DNA from 3 places in the Methylobacterium sp. CM6257 genome. Region 1 is predicted to be linked to each of the others. Evidence: predicted binding sites of a transcription regulator. Region 1 holds the regulator's gene; each other region holds the start of a gene.
What was found. The regulator PhoB, encoded in region 1, activates phosphate uptake and scavenging genes when phosphate is short. The targets are predictions, from matches to a motif close to TGTCATNNANCTGTCAT.
Positions count from the first base shown of each region.

Region 2: ACYCO6_RS28070 (UDP-2,3-diacylglucosamine diphosphatase) is a predicted target of PhoB. The motif match lies at 1,199-1,215, and genes of this name have one in related genera.
Region 3: ACYCO6_RS13070 (YdcH family protein) is a predicted target of PhoB. The motif match lies at 1,735-1,751, and genes of this name have one in related genera.

Region 1 is NZ_CM137735.1:4,341,951-4,345,216, forward strand. It holds gene ACYCO6_RS21235 (protein-disulfide reductase DsbD family protein) at 1-1,092, shown strand, start outside; gene phoB (phosphate regulon transcriptional regulator PhoB) at 1,103-1,798, opposite strand; gene phoU (phosphate signaling complex protein PhoU) at 1,987-2,706, opposite strand; gene pstB (phosphate ABC transporter ATP-binding protein PstB) at 2,819-3,266, opposite strand, start outside.
Region 2 is NZ_CM137735.1:5,761,462-5,764,727, forward strand. It holds gene ACYCO6_RS28065 (glycosyltransferase family 4 protein) at 1-322, opposite strand, end outside; gene ACYCO6_RS28070 (UDP-2,3-diacylglucosamine diphosphatase) at 333-1,148, opposite strand; gene ACYCO6_RS28075 (aminotransferase class V-fold PLP-dependent enzyme) at 1,668-2,876, shown strand; gene ACYCO6_RS28080 (D-2-hydroxyacid dehydrogenase) at 2,980-3,266, shown strand, end outside.
Region 3 is NZ_CM137735.1:2,649,858-2,653,123, reverse strand. It holds gene ACYCO6_RS13075 (propionyl-CoA synthetase) at 1-1,305, opposite strand, end outside; gene ACYCO6_RS13070 (YdcH family protein) at 1,539-1,721, opposite strand; gene ACYCO6_RS13065 (YdcH family protein) at 1,895-2,113, shown strand; gene purE (5-(carboxyamino)imidazole ribonucleotide mutase) at 2,192-2,689, shown strand; gene ACYCO6_RS13055 (5-(carboxyamino)imidazole ribonucleotide synthase) at 2,686-3,266, shown strand, end outside.

The sequences.
Region 1 (3,266 bases):
GCCGGCGTGCTGGCGAGCTTCCTGGTCCTCGCCGCCTTGCTGATCGCCCTGAAAGGCGGTGGCTCGGCGATCGGCTGGGGCTTCCAGTTGCAATCGCCCGCCGTGGTGGCGGGGCTCGCCTATCTGCTCTTCGCGATGGGCCTGAGCCTGTCCGGGGCGGTCCATATCGGCGGACGCCTCGCCGGTCTCGGCGACGGCCTGGCCCGGCGTGCGGGGCTGAGCGGTTCCTTCTTCACGGGCGTCCTCGCCACGCTGGTGGCGACGCCCTGCACGGCACCGTTCATGGGCTCGGCGGTGGGCTTCGCGCTGACCCAGAGCGCCGGCGTGGCGCTCGCGGTGTTCGCGAGCCTCGGGCTCGGCCTCGCCCTGCCCTTCCTGGCGCTCACCCTCTGGCCGCCGGCCCTGCGGGCCCTGCCCCGGCCGGGCGCCTGGATGGAGACCCTCAAGCAGGTCCTGGCCTTCCCGGTCTACGCGACGGTGGCGTGGCTGATCTGGGTCCTGGCCCAGCAGGTCGACCCGCAGGGGCTCCTCATGGCGCTGATCGGCCTCGTGCTGGTCGGCTTCTGCGCCTGGGCCTGGGAGCACGGGCGCGGTGCGTCGCGGATGGCGGGGCCGATTGCCCGGGCCTGCGCGGTCCTGGCGCTCATCGCCGTCGGGGGCCTCACGCTGGCCCTCGCCCAGAACCGCGCCGCTCCGGCGGTGCAGGCCGCCGCCAGCGGGATCGAGCCTTTCACCCAGGCCCGTCTCGACACCCTGGTGAACGGGCGGCGGCCGGTCTTCGTCAATCTCACCGCGGCTTGGTGTATCACCTGTGCGGTCAACGAGACGACCTCGCTCTCCACCAAGGCCGTACGGGCCGCGATGGCGGAGCGGGGCGTGACCTACCTGAAGGGGGACTGGACCAACCAGAACCCGGAGATCACCCGCCTCTTGGAGAAGCACGGGCGCAGCGGCGTGCCGCTCTACCTGCTCTACACGGGAATGGGAGAGCCTCAGGTGCTGCCGCAGATCCTCACCGAGGGGACGGTGCTGGCGGCCCTGGACTCCGTGCCGGCGGCCAAGGACGGCAAGAGCGCGGCGCTGACCCGCTGAGCGGGCGCGGCTAAGCCTCCAGCGAGAAGGTCTCGTCGAAGGCGTAGCCGGAGCCGCGGACCGTGCGGATCGGGTCGGGCTGGCGCGGGCCGTTCAGCGCCTTGCGCAGCCGCCCGACATGCACGTCCACCGTGCGCTCGTCGATATAGACGTCGTGGCCCCAGACCCCGTCGAGAAGCTGCTCGCGGGAGAAGACCCGGCCCGGGGCCAGCATCAGGAATTCCAGCAGCCGGAACTCGGTGGGGCCGAGATGCAGCTCCTCGCCGCCGCGGCGGACGCGGTGGCCGGTGCGGTCGAGTTCGAGATCGCCGGCGGCCAGGCGGTCCGAGACATGGGCGGGCTTGGCCCGGCGCAGCAGCGCGCGGATCCGGGCGAGCAGCTCCGGCACGGAGAACGGCTTGACGATGTAATCGTCCGCGCCCGTTCCGAGGCCCCGGACCCGGTCCCCTTCCTCGCCGCGGGCGGTGAGCATGATCACCGGCAGCCGCTCTGTCTCGCGGCGGGCGCGGATGCGGCGGCAGAGCTCGATCCCCGAGAGGCCCGGGAGCATCCAGTCGAGCAGGACCAGATCGGGGATCCGCTCGGCCAGGAGCAACTCCGCATCGTCGCCGCGCGCGGCCGAATCCACCACGAAGCCCTCGGCTTCCAGGTTGTAGCGCAGCAGGGTGGTCAGCGCCTCCTCGTCCTCGACGATCAGGACTTGCATGCTCACGTTCGATGACCCGTTCACGAGGCGGCGCCGTTCGGCCTGCGGGCTCGCCGGCTCCCTCCGGAGCGGGCGGGCCGGCGGATGGTGCGGGAGGCGCCGCTCAGCCTCAACCCACACCCTCCGATTTTCGGGCGGCGCGCCACAGGAAGGAGCGCGCGCCGCGCTTGGACGGCAGCGGCTCGCTCTTACGGAGCCTGCCTGCCGTCCACCGTCGCGTAGTTCGACGCATCGTTCTTCGGCCGGTCGCCCGCCAGCGTCTCGCCGGTGGCGAGGTAGTGGATCGTCTCGGCGATGTTGGTGGTGTGGTCGCCGATGCGTTCCACGTTCTTGGCGCAGAACAGGAGATGCGTGCAGAACGAGATGTTGCGCGGATCCTCCATCATGTAGGTCAGGAGCTCGCGGAACAGCGAATTGTACAGCGCGTCGATCTCGCCGTCGCGCTCCCAGACGTCGTGGGCCGCCTGGACGTCACGGCTCGCGTAGGCGTCGAGCACGTCCTTGAGCTGGCCCTCCGCGAGGTCGCTCATGTGGCGCACGCCCAGCACGATCTTCTGCGCCGGCGCCTGGTCGGAGATCGCGACGACGCGCTTGGCGACGTTCTTGGCGAGGTCGCCGATCCGCTCGAGATCGCCGGAGACGCGGATCGCCGAGATGGTCTCGCGCAGGTCGATCGCCAGGGGCTGGCGCCGGGCGATGAGCAGCACGGCGCGCTCCTCGATGTCACGCTGGAGCGCGTCGAGGCGCTTGTCGGCGACGATCACCGTCTGGGCGAGCGCGTCGTCCCGGCGCACAAGAGCGTCGGTCGCCTCCGCCGTCATCTTCTCGGCCACGCCGCCCATCTCCGAGATCGAGCGACGCAGGTTCTCCAGGTCGGTGTCGTAGGAGGTGACGATATGGCCGGGCATGGTGGATCCTTCGATGGGGGCCCGCGAAAAGCGATCCGTCGGGTCCGGTGGATCCGCCGCCGCGCCGGCGAATGCCGGTTGGCGTTCCCCGGTGCCGGATCGTTCGAACAGGTTAGCCGAAACGGCCGGTGATGTAGTCCTGGGTGCGGCGTTCCGTCGGATTCATGAACATCCGGCTGGTCGGGCCGAACTCGACCAGCTGGCCGAGATACATGAAGGCGGTGAACTGCGAGATGCGCGCCGCCTGCTGCATGTTGTGCGTGACGATCACGATGGTGAACTCGTCGCGCAGCTGCTCGATCAGCTCCTCGATCCGGCCGGTGGAGATCGGATCGAGCGCCGAGGTCGGCTCGTCGAACAGGATCACCTCCGGGCGCTGGGCCACGGTGCGGGCGATGCACAGGCGCTGCTGCTGGCCGCCCGAGAGGCCCGTGCCCGACTGGCGCAGCTTGTCCTTCACCTCGTCCCAGAGGGCGGCTTTGCGGAGCGATTCCTCCACGCGGCCGTCGAGCTCGGATTTCGGCAGCTTCTCATAGAGCCGCAGCCCGAAGGCGACGTTG
Region 2 (3,266 bases), 1.4 Mb from region 1:
GAAACCGCGTGTGGTAGCTCGTCGTGAAGGGCAGGTCGTGGGCGAGGCAGTGGCGCCGCGCGGCGAGGCCGACTGGGCCTTCCGTCGCGATATGGACGTGGCTCGGCCGCTCCGATCTCCAGCGCGCCGCGACCCGCTCCCGCCCGGCATAGGCGAGGCGGATTTCCGGATAGCCCGGCAGCGGCAGCGAGCGGAAATCCGCCACGGAGAGCAGCGCGACCTCAAACCCGTGCTCGGGCGCGCGGCGCACCATCTGTTCCAGGGAGCGCACGACGCCATTGACCTGCGGGTGCCACGCGTCGCTGGTAATGAGGAGCTTCACGCGTGGTCCCTCACGCCACCGCGCGCCGGCCCGGCAGCGGCTGCGGCACGGCCTCTGTCGCGCGCGCCCTGAGGAGGCTCGGATAGTGCAGCACCTCGATGCGGCCGTCGTAATGCTCCACCAGACCGGTGCAGGATTCCACCCAATCGCCGGTATTGAGGTAGCGCAAGTCGCCGATCGGCCGGTCCGCCGCATGGTGGATATGACCGCAGATGACGCCGTCGGCGCCCTGGCGGCGGGCCTCCTCGGCCAGGATCGTCTCGAAGCGTCCGATGAAGCTGACGGCGTTCTTCACGCGCAGCTTCGCCCAGGCCGAGAGCGACCAGTAGGACAGGCCGAGCCGCCGCCGCACCTTGTTGATCACGGTGTTGAGGGTCAGCGCCAGGGTGTAGGCACCGTCCCCGAGATGGGCCAGCCAGGGCGAATGGCGCACAACCATGTCGAATTGGTCGCCGTGGATCACGAGGTAGCGCCGCCCGTCCGCAGCCGCGTGGATCGCGGTCTCGGCCAGTTCGATCCCGCCGAAGCTCGTGCCGACATAGTCGCGCAGGAACTCGTCGTGGTTGCCCGGCAGGTAGACGATGCGGGCGCCCTTGCGGACCTTGCGCAGGAGCTTCTGCACAACGTCGTTGTGCTCCTGCGGCCAGTACCATCCGGAGCGCAGCTGCCAGCCGTCCACGATGTCGCCGACGAGGTAGATCGTGTCGGCGTCGTAGTCCTTCAGGAACGCCAGCAGCAGCCCGGCTTGGCAGCCACGCGTGCCGAGATGCAGGTCGGACAGGAACAGCGTCCGCACGCGGACCGGCATCTCCTCAACCTCGGCCACGGCATCCTCTCCCGGCGGCTGAACGGTGCCGGAATCCAGAGCGCGATCCCATCTCAGTTTGATGACGCGCCGTTCAGGGCCGCGCCCGGACGGCGCGTGCGGTGCGGCGAAGCCTTTCAACCGAGGATCGCCGTCGCTGCACTGCACAAAAAATTTTTTTGCCAAGTTCCGGAAGTTTTTCCGGTTTTCCTTTCCAGCGCCGCCCGCTCATAATACCAGATGACCGGCGGCTCGGCCCGAGCTGAGCCGGGCGTAGACAGGAAGGCGGCGAGGACGGCCCTTGGGCCGTTGAACGGGACGGCATTTCGGAGGCGACCGGCGCGCGGGGGCGTGCCGCGACGCGAGCGGCGTGAAGCCGCCTGCCGCTCCGTTGCGCCCCCCCCGATCCACGGCAGAGGATGGCGTTCGAGGGGGCGCGGCCCAAGCCGCGGCCGACGACGCCGGACCGACTCCCGAGGACGCTTGGACAACCCGGCGCGGGCTTGGCCCGCGCGCAATGGACTATTCGGAGGAAACATCATGGCCGCAACCCGGCGCCCCGGTCGTAACCACCTCTTCATTCCCGGCCCCACCAACATCCCGGAGCGCGTGCTGCGCGCCATGCACGTGCCGTCCGAGGACCATCGCTCGCCGAGCTTCCCGAATCTGGTGAAGCCGCTGCTCCAGGACTCCAAGATGGTGTTCGGCTCGACTAACGGGACGATCATTCTGTTCCCGTCCTCGGGCACCGGCATCTGGGAATCGGCCCTCTCCAACACCCTCTGCCGCGGCGATAAGGTACTCACCGCCCGCTACGGCCAGTTCAGCCACCTCTGGGTCGACATGGCCCAGCGCCTCGGGCTCGACGTGATCGTCCAGGAGGAGGAGTGGGGCACCGGCGCCGATCCGCAAAAGATCGAGGAGGCCCTGCGGGCCGACAAGGACCACGCCATCAAGGCTGTCATGGTCGTCCACAACGAGACCGCCACGGGCGTCACCAGCGACATCGGCGCGGTGCGCAAGGCGATCGACGCCGCCGGTCACCCGGCGCTGCTCTTCGTCGACGGCATCTCGTCGATCGGCTCGCTGCCGTTCAAGATGGACGAGTGGGGCGTCGACTGCGCCATCGCGGGCTCGCAGAAGGGCTTCATGCTGCCGGCCGGCCTCGGCCTGATCTGCATCAGCCCGAAGGCGCTCAAGATCGCCGAGGGCGGCACCGGGCGCAACGACCGGCTCGGCCACGCATACTTTGCCTGGAAGGACCAGCTCGCCGCCAACGCCACCGGCTACTTCCCCTACACGCCGGCCCTGCCGCTGCTCTATGGCCTGCGCGAGGCCCTGGAGATCGTGAAGGAGGAGGGGCTGGAGAACATCTACCACCGCCATCACGTGCTCGCCGAGGCGACCCGCCAGGCCGTGGCGGCCTGGGGCCTCAAGCCCTGCGCCAAGGAGCCGAAGTGGAACTCCGACACGGTCACGGCGATCGTGGTGCCGGAGGGCGTCGATGCCGCCAAGGTGATCAGCCACGCCTACGACCGCTACAATCTCTCGCTGGGCACCGGCCTGTCCAAGGTCGCCGGCAAGGTCTTCCGCATCGGCCACCTCGGCGACCTCAACGAGCTGTCGCTGCTCGGCGGCATCGCCGGTGCCGAGATGGCGCTCATCGATTGCGGCGTGAAGGTCACGCCCGGCTCCGGCGTCGCTGCCGCGTCGAGCTACCTGCGCGAGAATCCGCTGCATAAGGCGTGAATGGCGCACGCCGCCGGGGCGGGGTCGGGTTGCCGGTCCCGCCCCGGCGCGCGAGTAAGAACAAGACTATCGAGGAAGCCGCCCGTCGTCCGAGAGGGGTCCTATGACCAAGAAGATCGTATTCCTGGACCGTGAATCCCTCGATGCCAGGGTCCGACCGTTCAACTTCCCGCACGAATACGTCGAGTACGAGTCGACCTGGACGCCGGAGGACACGGTGTCCCGGCTGCAGGGCGCCGAGATCGCGCTGATCAACAAGGTCCCGATGCGGGCCGAGACGCTGAAGCAGCTCCCCGACCTGAAGCTGATCGCGGTGGCCGCCACCGGCACCGACGTGGTCGACAAGGCCCAGGCCAAGGCGCAGGGCATCACCGTCGTCAACATCCGCAA
Region 3 (3,266 bases), 1.7 Mb from region 1:
CTCGACCCGGTAACCCGGCATCGGCACGCAGGTGCTGCCGTGCTTCACCGGCAGGAGGCCGAGCCCCAGCGGGTTGCCCGCGATGGGCCAGCCGGTCTCGGTCTGCCACCAATGATCGATCACCGGCCGGTTCAGCACCCGCTCGGCCCAGGCGACCGAGTCCGGGTCGGCGCGCTCCCCGGCCAGGAACAGGCTGCGGAAGGTCGAGAGATCGTAATCGGCGATCCGGGCGCCCGCGGAATCCTCCTTCTTGATCGCCCGCAGGGCCGTCGGCGCCGTGAACAGGCACACCACCCCGTACTCGGAGACGACCCGCCAGAAGGCGCCGGCGTCGGGCGTGCCCACCGGCTTGCCCTCGTACAGAACCGTGGTGCAGCCATGCAGCAGCGGCGCGTACACGATGTAGGAATGGCCGACGACCCAGCCGATGTCGGAGGCGCAGAAATAGGGCTCGCCGGACTGGACGCCGTACAGGTTTGGCATCGACCAGGCGAGGGCCACGAGGTAGCCGCCCGTGTCGCGGACCACGCCCTTCGGCTTTCCCGTCGTGCCCGAGGTGTAGAGGATGTAGAGCGGGTCGGTGGCGGCGACCGGCACGCAGGCCGCCCGCTGCCCCGCCGCCCTGGCGGAAGCGACGGCCTCGGCCCAGTCGCGATCGCGGCCCGGCACCATCGCGGCGGCGGCTTGCGGGCGCTGGAGGATCAGGCAGGATTCGGGCTTGTGGCTGGAGGCCGCGATGGCCGCGTCGAGGAGCGGCTTGTAGGCGACCACCCGGTTCGGCTCGATCCCGCAGGAGGCCGCCAGCACCACCTTCGGGGCGGCGTCCTCGATCCGCACCGCCAGCTCGTTGGCGGCGAAGCCGCCGAACACGACGGAATGGACGGCGCCGAGCCGGGCGCAGGCCAGCATCCCGAACAGGGCCTCGGGCACCATCGGCATGTACAGGATCACCCGGTCGCCCTTGCCGACGCCGAGCCCGGCGAGCACGGCGGCGAGCACCGCCACCTCGTCGCGCAGATCCCGGTAGGTGATGCCGCGCTTCGTGCCGGTGACGGGGGAATCGTAGCGGATCGCGACCTGATCGGCCCGCGCCCCGTCGGCGTGGCGGTCGACGGCGTTGTGGCAGGCGTTGAGCGATCCGTCCGGGAACCAGCGGCCGTAGGGACCGGATTCCGGCGCGAAGGCCCGCTGCGGCGCCTGCGCCCAGTCGAGGGCCCGGGCTGCGTCGAGCCAGAACGCTTCCGGATCGCGGCTGGCTGCCTCGTAGATGCCGGGATAGCGGCCGGGAAGGCTGGCGTTCGTCATCGGTTGGGCGTTCCCTCGGGGCCGCTCTCCGGCGGCAGGGGCAGATTAGCCCATTCTCGCGCCCAGGGGAGACGGGGCCGTCACGCCCGGTGGCGATTGTCTTCGTAAGACGGACCGCGCCGGCCAGGGCGCGCCGCCGTCCGCGCGGATCGCAAGAAAGCCGCCGCCCCGGGGCTCCCGGGGCGGCGGCTTCCGTCATGCTGGGTTTGTTGGCTGTGGGACGGATCCGAGGGTCAGTGCAGCGTGGCGCCGTTTGCCTGGAGCCTGTTGATTTCGTCCTTGAGAAGGAGTTTCCGTCGCTTCAGCTCGGCAATATGGAGGTCGTTTGCCGAAGGCCTGTGGATCGCTTCCTGAATCTCACGCTCGAGGGCTTCGTGCTTCCGGGCGAGTTGGTTCAGATGCGTCTGCAGCGACATGAGCCGAATCTCCTGTCATCGTTTCGACATGTCGAGATTGGCACAGGACGCCGGACCTGTCGAAACGTTTTCTGCGGCTAAGTCTCACGAATGCTTACCGCGCCGGCTTGTCCGGCGCCTGGGCGTGACGCATGCTCTCGGGCAATGAACGGTCTTCGGATCCGCAGGTGACGATGGCGGAAGAGTCGGGTGAGAGCGGGCAGTCGGACCTCCTGGCCGAGCTGGCTCGGCTGCGCGAGGAGCACCGGGACCTGGACAGCGCCATCGAGGCGCTGGAGCGCAGCGTCGCTGGGGACCAGCTCCAGATCCAGCGCCTGAAGAAGCGCAAGCTCACGCTGCGCGACCGCATCTTCCATATCGAGGATGCGCTCACGCCGGATATCATCGCCTGATGCCGGTGGACGTCCCCGGGCGGTGCCTTGCAGCCGGCCCGCACCGCCTGTAAGCGGCCTCTTTTGCCGGGATCAACGATGACGTCGCCTCCGGTCGCGATCATCATGGGCAGCCAGTCCGACTGGGCGACCATGCGGCACGCCGCCGAGACGCTCGACGCGCTCGGCGTGCCCTACGACGCGCGCATCGTGTCGGCCCACCGCACCCCCGACCGCCTGGTGGCCTTCGCCAAGGGCGCGGTGGCGGCCGGCCTCAAGGTCGTGATCGCGGGCGCGGGCGGCGCCGCGCATCTGCCCGGCATGGCGGCGGCGATGACCCGCCTGCCGGTCTTCGGCGTCCCGGTAGAATCCAAGGCCCTCTCCGGCCAGGACAGCCTGCTCTCCATCGTCCAGATGCCGGCCGGCATCCCGGTGGGAACCCTGGCGATCGGCCGGGCCGGGGCGGTCAACGCGGCGCTCCTCGCCGCTTCGGTTCTGGCGCTCTCCGACCCGCAGCTGGCGGAGCGCCTCGATGCGTGGCGCGCGGCCCAGACCGCGTCGGTGGCCGAGCGGCCGGAGACGGAAGCACAATCGTGACGGACAAGACTCTCGGCCCCGGCTCCACCCTCGGCATCGTCGGCGGGGGGCAGCTCGGGCGCATGATCGCGCTCGCGGCCGCCAATTACGGCCTCAAGGTGCATGTCTACGCGCCCGACCAGGACAGCCCCGCCTTCGACGTGGCTGCCCGGACCACCTGCGCGGCCTACGACGACGCCGAGGCGCTCGCGGCCTTCGCGCGGAGCGTCGATGTCGTCACCTACGAGTTCGAGAACATCCCGCACGCCACTGCCGACATCCTGGCCCGGCACGCCCCCCTGCACCCGAACGCGCGGGCGCTCTCCACCACGCAGGACCGCCTGTCCGAGAAGGAGTTCGTCAACGGGCTGGGCATCCCGACCGCGCCGTTCCGGGCGGTGGACACGCCCGACGACCTCGACCGGGCGATCGAGGCGATCGGCCTGCCGGCGGTGCTCAAGACCCGCCGCTTCGGCTACGACGGCAAGGGCCAGCGCATGCTCCGCGAGCGGGCCGAGGGTGACCGCAACGCCCTGTTCGCCGAATTCGGCGGCGCGCCGCTGATCCTGGAGGGATTCGTGCCGTTCGACCGCGAGGT